One region of the Nonomuraea longicatena genome, then DNA from elsewhere that is predicted to be linked to it. Evidence: predicted binding sites of a transcription regulator. Region 1 holds the regulator's gene; the other holds the start of a gene.

Region 1 (4,210 bases):
GTGCGGCCCTGCCCGTCGGTGAGCCGGCCGTCGTCGAGCACCTGCAGCAGGACGTCGAAGACCTCCGGATGGGCCTTCTCGACCTCGTCGAGCAGCACCACCGTGTACGGCCTGCGGCGCACCGCCTCGGTGAGCTGGCCGCCCTCCTCGTAGCCGATGTAGCCGGGCGGCGCCCCGACCAGCCGGGCCACCGAGTGCTTCTCCGAGTACTCGCTCATGTCGATGCGGGTCATCGCCCGCTCGTCGTCGAACAGGAACTCCGCCAGCGCCTTGGCCAGCTCCGTCTTGCCCACCCCCGTGGGGCCGAGGAACAGGAAGGAGCCGGTCGGCCGGTCGGGGTCGGAGATGCCCGCGCGGCTGCGCCGGACGGCGTCGGAGACCGCCTGGACGGCCGTCCGCTGCCCGATGAGCCGCCTGCCCAGCTCGCCCTCCATGCGCAGCAGCTTGGCCGTCTCGGCCTCCAGCAGGCGCCCGGCCGGGATGCCCGTCCACGACGAGATGACCTCGGCGATGTCGTCGGCGCCGACCTCCTCCTTGACCATCTGCTGCTCGGGCGTCTCCTGGGCCGCCGCCGCGACCTCGCGCTCCAGGCGCGGCACCTCGTCGTAGAGCAGCCGGGAGGCCTCGGCGTAGTTGCCGTCGCGCTGGTGGCGGTCGGCGGTGCTGCGGGTCTCGTCGAGCTGCTTCTTCAGCTCGCCGACCTTGTTGAGCCCGGCCTTCTCCCGCTCCCAGCGGCCGACCAGCGCGTTGAGTTCCTCCTGGCGGTCGGCGAGCTCTTTGCGCAGGCGCTCCAGCCGCTGCACGGAGGCGTCGTCGGTCTCCTTGCCGAGCGCGAGCTCCTCCATCTTCAGGCGGTCGACGGAGCGCTGGAGCTCGTCGATCGCGACCGGGCGCGAGTCGATCTCCATGCGCAGCCGGGAGGCGGCCTCGTCGACCAGGTCGATGGCCTTGTCGGGCAGGAAACGGCTGGTGATGTAGCGGTCGGACAGGGCCGCCGCCGCCACCAGCGCGCCGTCGGCGATCTGCACTTGGTGGTGGGCCTCGTAGCGGCCCTTCAGCCCGCGCAGGATCGCGATCGTGTCCTCGACGGACGGCTCGCCGACGTACACCTGCTGGAAGCGGCGCTCCAGCGCCGGGTCCTTCTCGATGCGCTCGCGGTACTCGTCGAGCGTGGTCGCGCCGATCATGCGCAGCTCGCCCCTGGCCAGCATCGGCTTGAGCATGTTGCCGGCGTCCATGGCGCCCTCCGCGGCCCCCGCGCCGACGACGGTGTGCAGCTCGTCGATGAAGGTCACGACCTGCCCGTCGCTCTCCTTGATCTCGGAGAGCACGGCCTTCAGCCGCTCCTCGAACTCACCCCGGTACTTCGCGCCCGCCACCATCGCGCCCAGGTCGAGCGCGACGAGCCGCTTGTTGCGCAGCGACTCGGGCACGTCGCCCGCCACGATGCGCTGGGCCAGCCCTTCGACGACGGCGGTCTTGCCGACGCCCGGCTCGCCGATCAGGACCGGGTTGTTCTTGGTGCGGCGGCTGAGCACCTGCACCACCCGGCGGATCTCGGAGTCGCGGCCGATCACCGGGTCGAGCTTGCCGCTGCGGGCCCGCTCGGTCAGGTCGACGCCGTACTTCTCCAGCGCCTTGTAGGTGTCTTCGGGCGTCTCGCTGGTGACCCTGACGTGGCCGCGTACCTTCTCGAAGGCGTCGAGCAGCGCCTCCGGCGTCGCGCCCTGCGCCTTGAGCAGGTCGGCGGCCTGGCCGCCGTCGGCGGCGAGGGCGACCAGCAGGTGCTCGGTCGAGACGTACTCGTCCTCCAGGCGCTTGGCGCGCTGGGCGGCCGTGTTGAGCACCGTGAGGAGCTGCCGCGAACTCGACGGCGCCGACACCGTGGCCCCCTGCGCCTTCGGCAGCCCCGCCAGCAGTTCCTCCGCCTTGGCGCGCAGCGCCTTCCAGTCGGCGCCGACGGCCTCCAGCAGAGGTACGGCGGTGCCCCCCGTCTGGGCCAGCAGAGTGGTCAGCAGGTGGGCCGGGGCGATCTCCGGGTTGCCCTCGGCGGCGGCTCGCCGCATGGCCCCCGAAAGCGCCTCCTGGCTCTTCTGGGTGAGCTTGTAGTCCATGGTGTTCTTACGCCCCCGGTGGCAGCTCGTAACGGATGAGCGCCCGCACCATCTGCATCTCGGCCCTCAGCCGGTGTACCTCCTCACGCAGCCGGAGGGCCTCGTTCTCGAGTTCGAGGATGCGCTTGATGCCCGCGAGGTTGATGCCCTCCTCCTGGGACAGGCGCTGGACCTCGCGTAGCTGGATGATGTCGCGCGTCGAATAAAGGCGGCCGCGCCCTGCGGTGCGGCCCGGGCAGACCAGCCCGAGCCGGTCGTACTGCCGCAGCGTCTGCGGGTGCAGGCCGGACAGCTGGGCGGCCACGGAGATCACATAGACCGGCGTGTCGTCTGACAGGTTGAAATAGTTGGCGTCCATCGGCTACTCGCTTCTGGCTCGCTGGATCAGTTCGGCACGCGGGTCGTCGCCCGCCGTCGCCGTGTTGAACTCCGTGAGGAGGTCACGCGACTTGTCGTCGAGCGTCTTGGGTACCAGGACCTCGATGCTGGCGAGGAGGTCGCCCTTGGTCCCGTCCTTGCGGGTGACGCCCCGGCCCCGCACCCGGAAGGTGCGGCCGTTGGGTGTGCCCGAGGGGATGCGCAGCGTGACCGGCAGGCCCTTGAGGATCGGCACCTTGATCTCGGCGCCGAGCGCCGCCTCGGAGAACGTGACGGGCACCGTGATCGTCAGGTTGTCGGCCGAACGGCCGAACACGGCGTGCGGCTTGACGTGCGTGAGGATGTAGAGGTCGCCCGCAGGGCCGCCATTCTCGCCCGGCGCGCCCTTGGCCTTGAGCTTGACCCGCTGGCCGTCGGCCACACCGGCGGGGATGCGCGCCTGGAGGGTGCGCGTGCTCTTGGCCCGGCCGCTGCCCTCGCAGTCGGGACAGGGGTCGTCGACGATGAGGCCGCGCCCCTTGCAGTCGCGGCACGGCTCCGAGAAGGCGAAGTTGCCGAGGTTGCGGCTGGCCGCGCCGGTGCCCTCGCAGGTCGCGCACACGCGCGGGGTGGTGCCCGCCTTGGCGCCCGTCCCGCTGCAGGACTTGCAGGCCGCGGAGCTGGTCAGCCGGAGTGAGACCGTGCTGCCCTCGACGGCCTCGGTGAAGGTCAGCGTGACCTCGGACTCGATGTCCTGCCCGCGCCGGGGCCTGGTCGTGCTGGTGGTGCGGCCGCCGGGCGCGCCGCCCCGGTTGAACAGGCCGCCGAACAGGTCGCCGAGGCGTTCGCCCGCACCGCCGCTCTGCTGGCCGGCGGTGCCGCCGAACAGGTCGCCGAAGTCGAACGGGAATCCGCCACCGCCCGGACGCGGGCCCCCGACCCCGGAGCCGAACAGCGTCCTGGCCTCGTCGTACTCCTTGCGCCGCTTGGCGTCGGAGAGCACGTCGTTGGCCTCGGAGATCTCCTTGAACCTGGCCTCCTTGGCGGTGTCACCCTGGTTGGTGTCGGGGTGGTACTGCCTGGCCAGCTTCCGGTAAGCCTTCTTGATCTCTTCGGCGGTGGCGGTTTTGGGCACACCAAGGACCGCGTAGTAGTCCTTCTCAAGGTAGTCCTTGGTGCTCATCGATGGCCCTTCGTCCTAATTGTCGTCGTCGGTGTCGGCGGTGGGGGTGTCTTCGGGCTCGGCCACGGCCACCCGGGCCGGGCGCAGCACCCGCTCGCCCATGCGGTAGCCGGACTGCAGCACCTCGATGGCGGTCGGCTCTGACACCTCCGACGAGTAGCTGTGCATCAGCGCCTCGTGGATGGTCGGGTCGAAGGGGTCGCCCTTCTGACCGAACGAACTGAGCCCCAGCTTGGTCACGACCGCGTCCAGCGACTCCGCCACCTTCGCGAAGCCGCCGGTGAGCTCGCCGTGGTCGCGGGCCCTGCCGATGTCGTCGAGGACGGGCAGGAGCTCGGTGAGAGCCCCCGCGACGGCCTGCTCGCGGACCGCGACACGGTCACGCTCGACCCGGCGGCGGTAGTTGGTGTACTCCGCCTGGAGCCGCTGGAGGTCGGCGGTGCGCTCGGCCAGCAGGCCGTCGCCCAGCGGGCCGTCCTGAGGGAGGGGGGCCGGAGCGGCCTCGGGCTGCTCCGCCTCCTTCTCCTCTGCGTGTCGTGCCTTGCCGGTCTCCGGG
Region 2 (4,210 bases), on a different contig from region 1:
CGCACGTCCATGAGCACCACGTCCGGCTGCAGTTGGGCCGCCCGCTCCACCGCCTGGCGCCCGTCGGCGGCCTCTCCCACCACCTCGATGTCGGACTGGGCGCTCAGGAACACGGTGAACCCCGTGCGGACCATGCCCTGGTCGTCGGCGATGAGCACCCTGATCACGCGGCCTCCAGCGGAATCCGGGCCTCGACCTTGAAACCGTACGCGGAGGGCCCGGCCTCCAGCGTCCCGTTGAGCATGGCCACCCTCTCACGCATGCCGATCAGCCCGTGACCCGCGCCCGCCTGCGTGCCGGGCCGTACCCCCGGCCCGTTGGAGACCCGCACCCGCAGCTCCACGGGGGTGCGCGTCACCCGTACGGTCACCCGCGCCCCCGGCGCGTGCCGCATCACGTTGCTCAGCGACTCCTGGACGATCCGGTACACCGACAGCCCCACGGCGGGCGCCACCCGCATCGAGCCGCCGCGCTCCAGGGTCGCCCGCAGCCCGGCGCCGCGCGCGTTGGCCACCAGTTCCTCCAGCCGGTCGAGCCCCGGTTGCGGAGCGGTGTCGGTGCGGCCCTCGCCGTCGCGCAGCACCCCGAGCACCTGCCGCAGCTCCGCTATCGCCTCCAGCGACAGCGCGCGGATCTCGGCCAGGCCCCGCTCCAGCCGTTCGGCGTCGCCCCTGGCCTGCAGGGGGACGGCCTCGGCCTGGATCGCGATCACCGACATGTGGTGGGCCACCACGTCGTGCAGCTCGCGCGCGATGCGCGAACGCTCCTCCAGGACGGCCTGCGCCTGCGAGACCTGCGCGAGCTCCACGGCCGTGCTCTTGCGGCCCCGGATGTTGTAGCCGATCAGGAGGGGGGCGGCCAGGATGATCGCCGCCTGCGGCAGAGTCGGACTGTCGAGCATCGCGATCACGGCCAGGGAGATCAGCCAGATCGCCACCAGTACCCCGCGCTCCTGGCGGCGCGCCACGACGTAGAGGACCAGGGGGTACATGACGACCAGTGCCAACGGGTAGCTGAACCCGTCGTCACGCGGGTTGAGCGCCGAGACCGTGGAGACGGTCTGGGGCAGCATCAGGATCGCCAGCCGCCAGGCGCCCATGGGCCAGCGGTCGCAGATCGCGATGGGCGCTGAGAGGGCCAGTGCCGTGACGTACACGGACAGATCGGTCACGGGCCAGACGCCGGTCTCGACGCGGATCGCCCGGTTGAGGTGCAGCATCTCGTTGGCGGTGACCACGCACACCCACCAGGCGAGCAGTACGGCGCCGACCCGGACCAGGTCGATGTGCCGGATCGGGCCGAGCCTGACCGGGAAGCGCAGGAATCGGGAGCGCGGTGGCGGGGAGTCGGCCTTGCCCGTGAGCAGTGCGAGCTGGATCGGCCGCACCAGGGCGGAAATCACCTGGTAGAGCCTATAGCGGGCATCGCGTAACCCACGTCCCTCTCAAGAGCTACTTACATGATTACGATCGCTCTGAGCGAACATCGGCAAGGTTGGGAACATTGGCGGGCTCCAGTGAATTGAGTCGGTATAACTCAACCCTTTGGAGTTCGCATGAGTGAGAGCCTGATCCTCCCGGTCCTGCCGCTGGACGACGAGGTCGTCCTGCCCGGAATGGTGGTACCGCTCGACCTGTCCGACTCCGAGGTGCGGGCGGCGATCGACGCGGCACAGGCATCAGGTGGCAACAAGCCACAGGTGCTCCTCGTTCCCCGTATCGACGGCAAGTACGGCGCGGTCGGCGTCCAGGCCGTGGTCGAACAGGTCGGCAGACTGCCGGGCGGCGAGCCCGCCGCCGTCGTGCGCGGTGTCAACCGCGTGCGCGTCGGCACCGGCACCACCGGCCCCGGCGCCGCCCTGTGGGTCGAGGCCACCGCGTTCGACCGCGTCGAGGCGGGCGAGCGCGCGGGCGAGCTGGCCCGCGAGTACAAGGCCCTGGCCACCACGATCCTGCAGAAGCGCGGCGCCTGGCAGGTCGTCGACCAGGTCAACCAGATCGACGACCCCTCCGTGCTGGCCGACAGCTCCGGCTACACCCCGTGGCTGTCCACCGCACAGAAGCTCCTGCTGCTGGAGTCGCCCGACCCGGCCGACCGGCTGGAGAAGCTGGTCGAGTGGTCGCGCGAACATCTCGCCGAGCTCGACGTGGCCGAGACGATCCGCAAGGACGTCCAGGAGGGCATGGAGAAGCAGCAGCGCGAGTTCCTGCTGCGCCAGCAGCTCGCCGCCGTCCAGAAGGAACTGCGCGAGCTGAAGGGCGACTCGGCCGAGAGCGAGGAGGAGGACTACCGCGTCCGCGTCGAGGCCGCCGAACTGCCGGAGACGGTGCGCGAAGCAGCCCTCAAGGAGGTCGACAAGCTGGAGCGCACCTCCGACCAGTCCCCTGAGACCGGCTGGATCCGCACCTGGCTCGACACCGTCCTCGACATCCCCTGGAGCACCAGGACCGAGGACAACTACGACATCACCGGCGCCCGCGAGGTCCTCGACACCGACCACACCGGTCTCGACGACGTCAAGGACCGCATCATCGAGCACCTGGCCGTGCGCAAGCGCCGCCAGGACAAGGGCCTCGGCGTGGTCGGCGGGCGGCGCAGCGGCGCCGTCCTCGCGCTGGCCGGCCCGCCCGGGGTCGGCAAGACCTCTCTCGGCGAGTCCGTGGCCCGCGCGATGGGCCGCAAGTTCGTCCGCGTCGCCCTCGGCGGCGTCCGCGACGAGGCCGAGATCCGGGGCCACCGGCGCACGTACGTCGGCGCGCTGCCCGGCCGCATCGTCCGCGCCGTCCGCGAGGCCGGTTCCATGAACCCGGTCGTGCTGCTCGACGAGGTCGACAAGGTCGGCGCCGACTACCGGGGCGACCCCACCGCCGCCCTGCTGGAGGTGCTCGACCCGGCGCAGAACCACACCTTCCGTGACCACTACCTGGAGGTCGAGCTCGACCTGAGCGACGTGCTCTTCCTGGCCACGGCCAACGTGCTCGAAGCCATCCCGGGCCCGCTGCTCGACCGCATGGAGATCGTCACCCTCGACGGCTACACCGAGGACGAGAAGCTCGCCATCGCCCGCGACCACCTGCTGCCCAAGCAGCTCAAGCAGGCCGGTTTCGAGCCCGAGGAGATCGCCTTCGAGGAGGGCGCGCTGCGCCGCCTGGCCGCCGAGTACACCCGCGAGGCCGGAGTGCGTTCCCTGGAGCGCTCGGTGGGCCGGGTGATCCGCAAGGTCGCCGCCAAGGACGAGACGCCCGTCAATGTCACCGCCGACTCGCTGGTCGACTACCTCGGCCGTCCGCGCTTCGTGCCCGAGTCGTCGCTGCCCGAGTCCAAGCAGCGCACCTCGGTCCCCGGCGTGGCCACCGGCCTGGCCGTCACCGGGGCGGGCGGCGACGTCCTCTACGTCGAGGCGTCGCTGGCCGACCCCGAGACCGGCGACACCGGGCTCACCCTCACCGGGCAACTCGGCGACGTGATGAAGGAGTCGGGCAGGATCGCCCTGTCCTACCTCCGCTCTCACGGGGCCGAGCTCGAACTGCCCGTCACCGCGCTGAAGGACCGCTCGGTTCACGTGCACTTCCCGGCGGGCGCGGTGCCCAAGGACGGGCCGTCGGCGGGCGTCACGCTCACCACGGCGCTGGCGTCGCTGCTGTCGGGCCGCCCGGTCCGCAACGACGTGGCGATGACCGGCGAGATCTCGCTCACCGGGCGGGTGCTGCCGATCGGCGGGGTCAAGCAGAAGCTGCTGGCGGCCCACCGGGCGGGCATCACCACCGTCCTCATCCCGGCGCGCAACGAGCCCGACCTGGACGACCTGCCGCAGGAGGTCCGCGACGCGCTGACCGTCCACGCGGTGGGCGACGTGCGCGAGGTCCTCGACATCGCGCTGACCCCGGCCAAGGTGGCGGCCTCCGCCGTCGCCGCATAGTCCTCCGAAGGGGAGAGGGAGACGAGCCGGTCGCGTCGCGGGCCCGTAAGGGGCGGGCCCCTTCGCGAGGACGACAGGGTCCTCTCCGCCCTGCAGTCCGGCCCGGCTCGTCCGGGAGGGGCCGCCACGTTCCGACGTGGCGGCCTCTTTCGTATCCTTCAATCATCTAACTGTTTGACTTAATGAATGAGCCATGCTGTCATGGTTCGCATGCTCTACGTGACACCGGCTCTGGAATCCCAGGACCAGCGAGTACTCCACGAGATCGAGGACATGCGCCGCGACCTGAAG

Evidence for each region. Region 1 encodes HspR, which represses chaperone genes until heat shock. Its sites were predicted from a motif close to ANTTGAGTCNNNNNGACTCAANT; they were not measured.
Region 2: the regulator HspR is predicted to act here: its motif matches at 1,520-1,542, upstream of lon (endopeptidase La).

What each region holds. Positions count from the first base shown of each region.
Region 1 covers NZ_BAAAHQ010000065.1:32,911-37,120, forward strand. The annotation lists gene clpB (ATP-dependent chaperone ClpB) at 1-2,114, opposite strand, end outside; gene ABD120_RS38900 (heat shock protein transcriptional repressor HspR) at 2,122-2,472, opposite strand; gene dnaJ (molecular chaperone DnaJ) at 2,476-3,654, opposite strand; gene grpE (nucleotide exchange factor GrpE) at 3,670-4,210, opposite strand, start outside.
Region 2 covers NZ_BAAAHQ010000031.1:121,284-125,493, forward strand. The annotation lists gene ABD120_RS26890 (response regulator) at 1-167, opposite strand, end outside; gene ABD120_RS26895 (sensor histidine kinase) at 164-1,402, opposite strand; gene lon (endopeptidase La) at 1,556-3,919, shown strand; gene ABD120_RS26905 (Fic family protein) at 4,130-4,210, shown strand, end outside.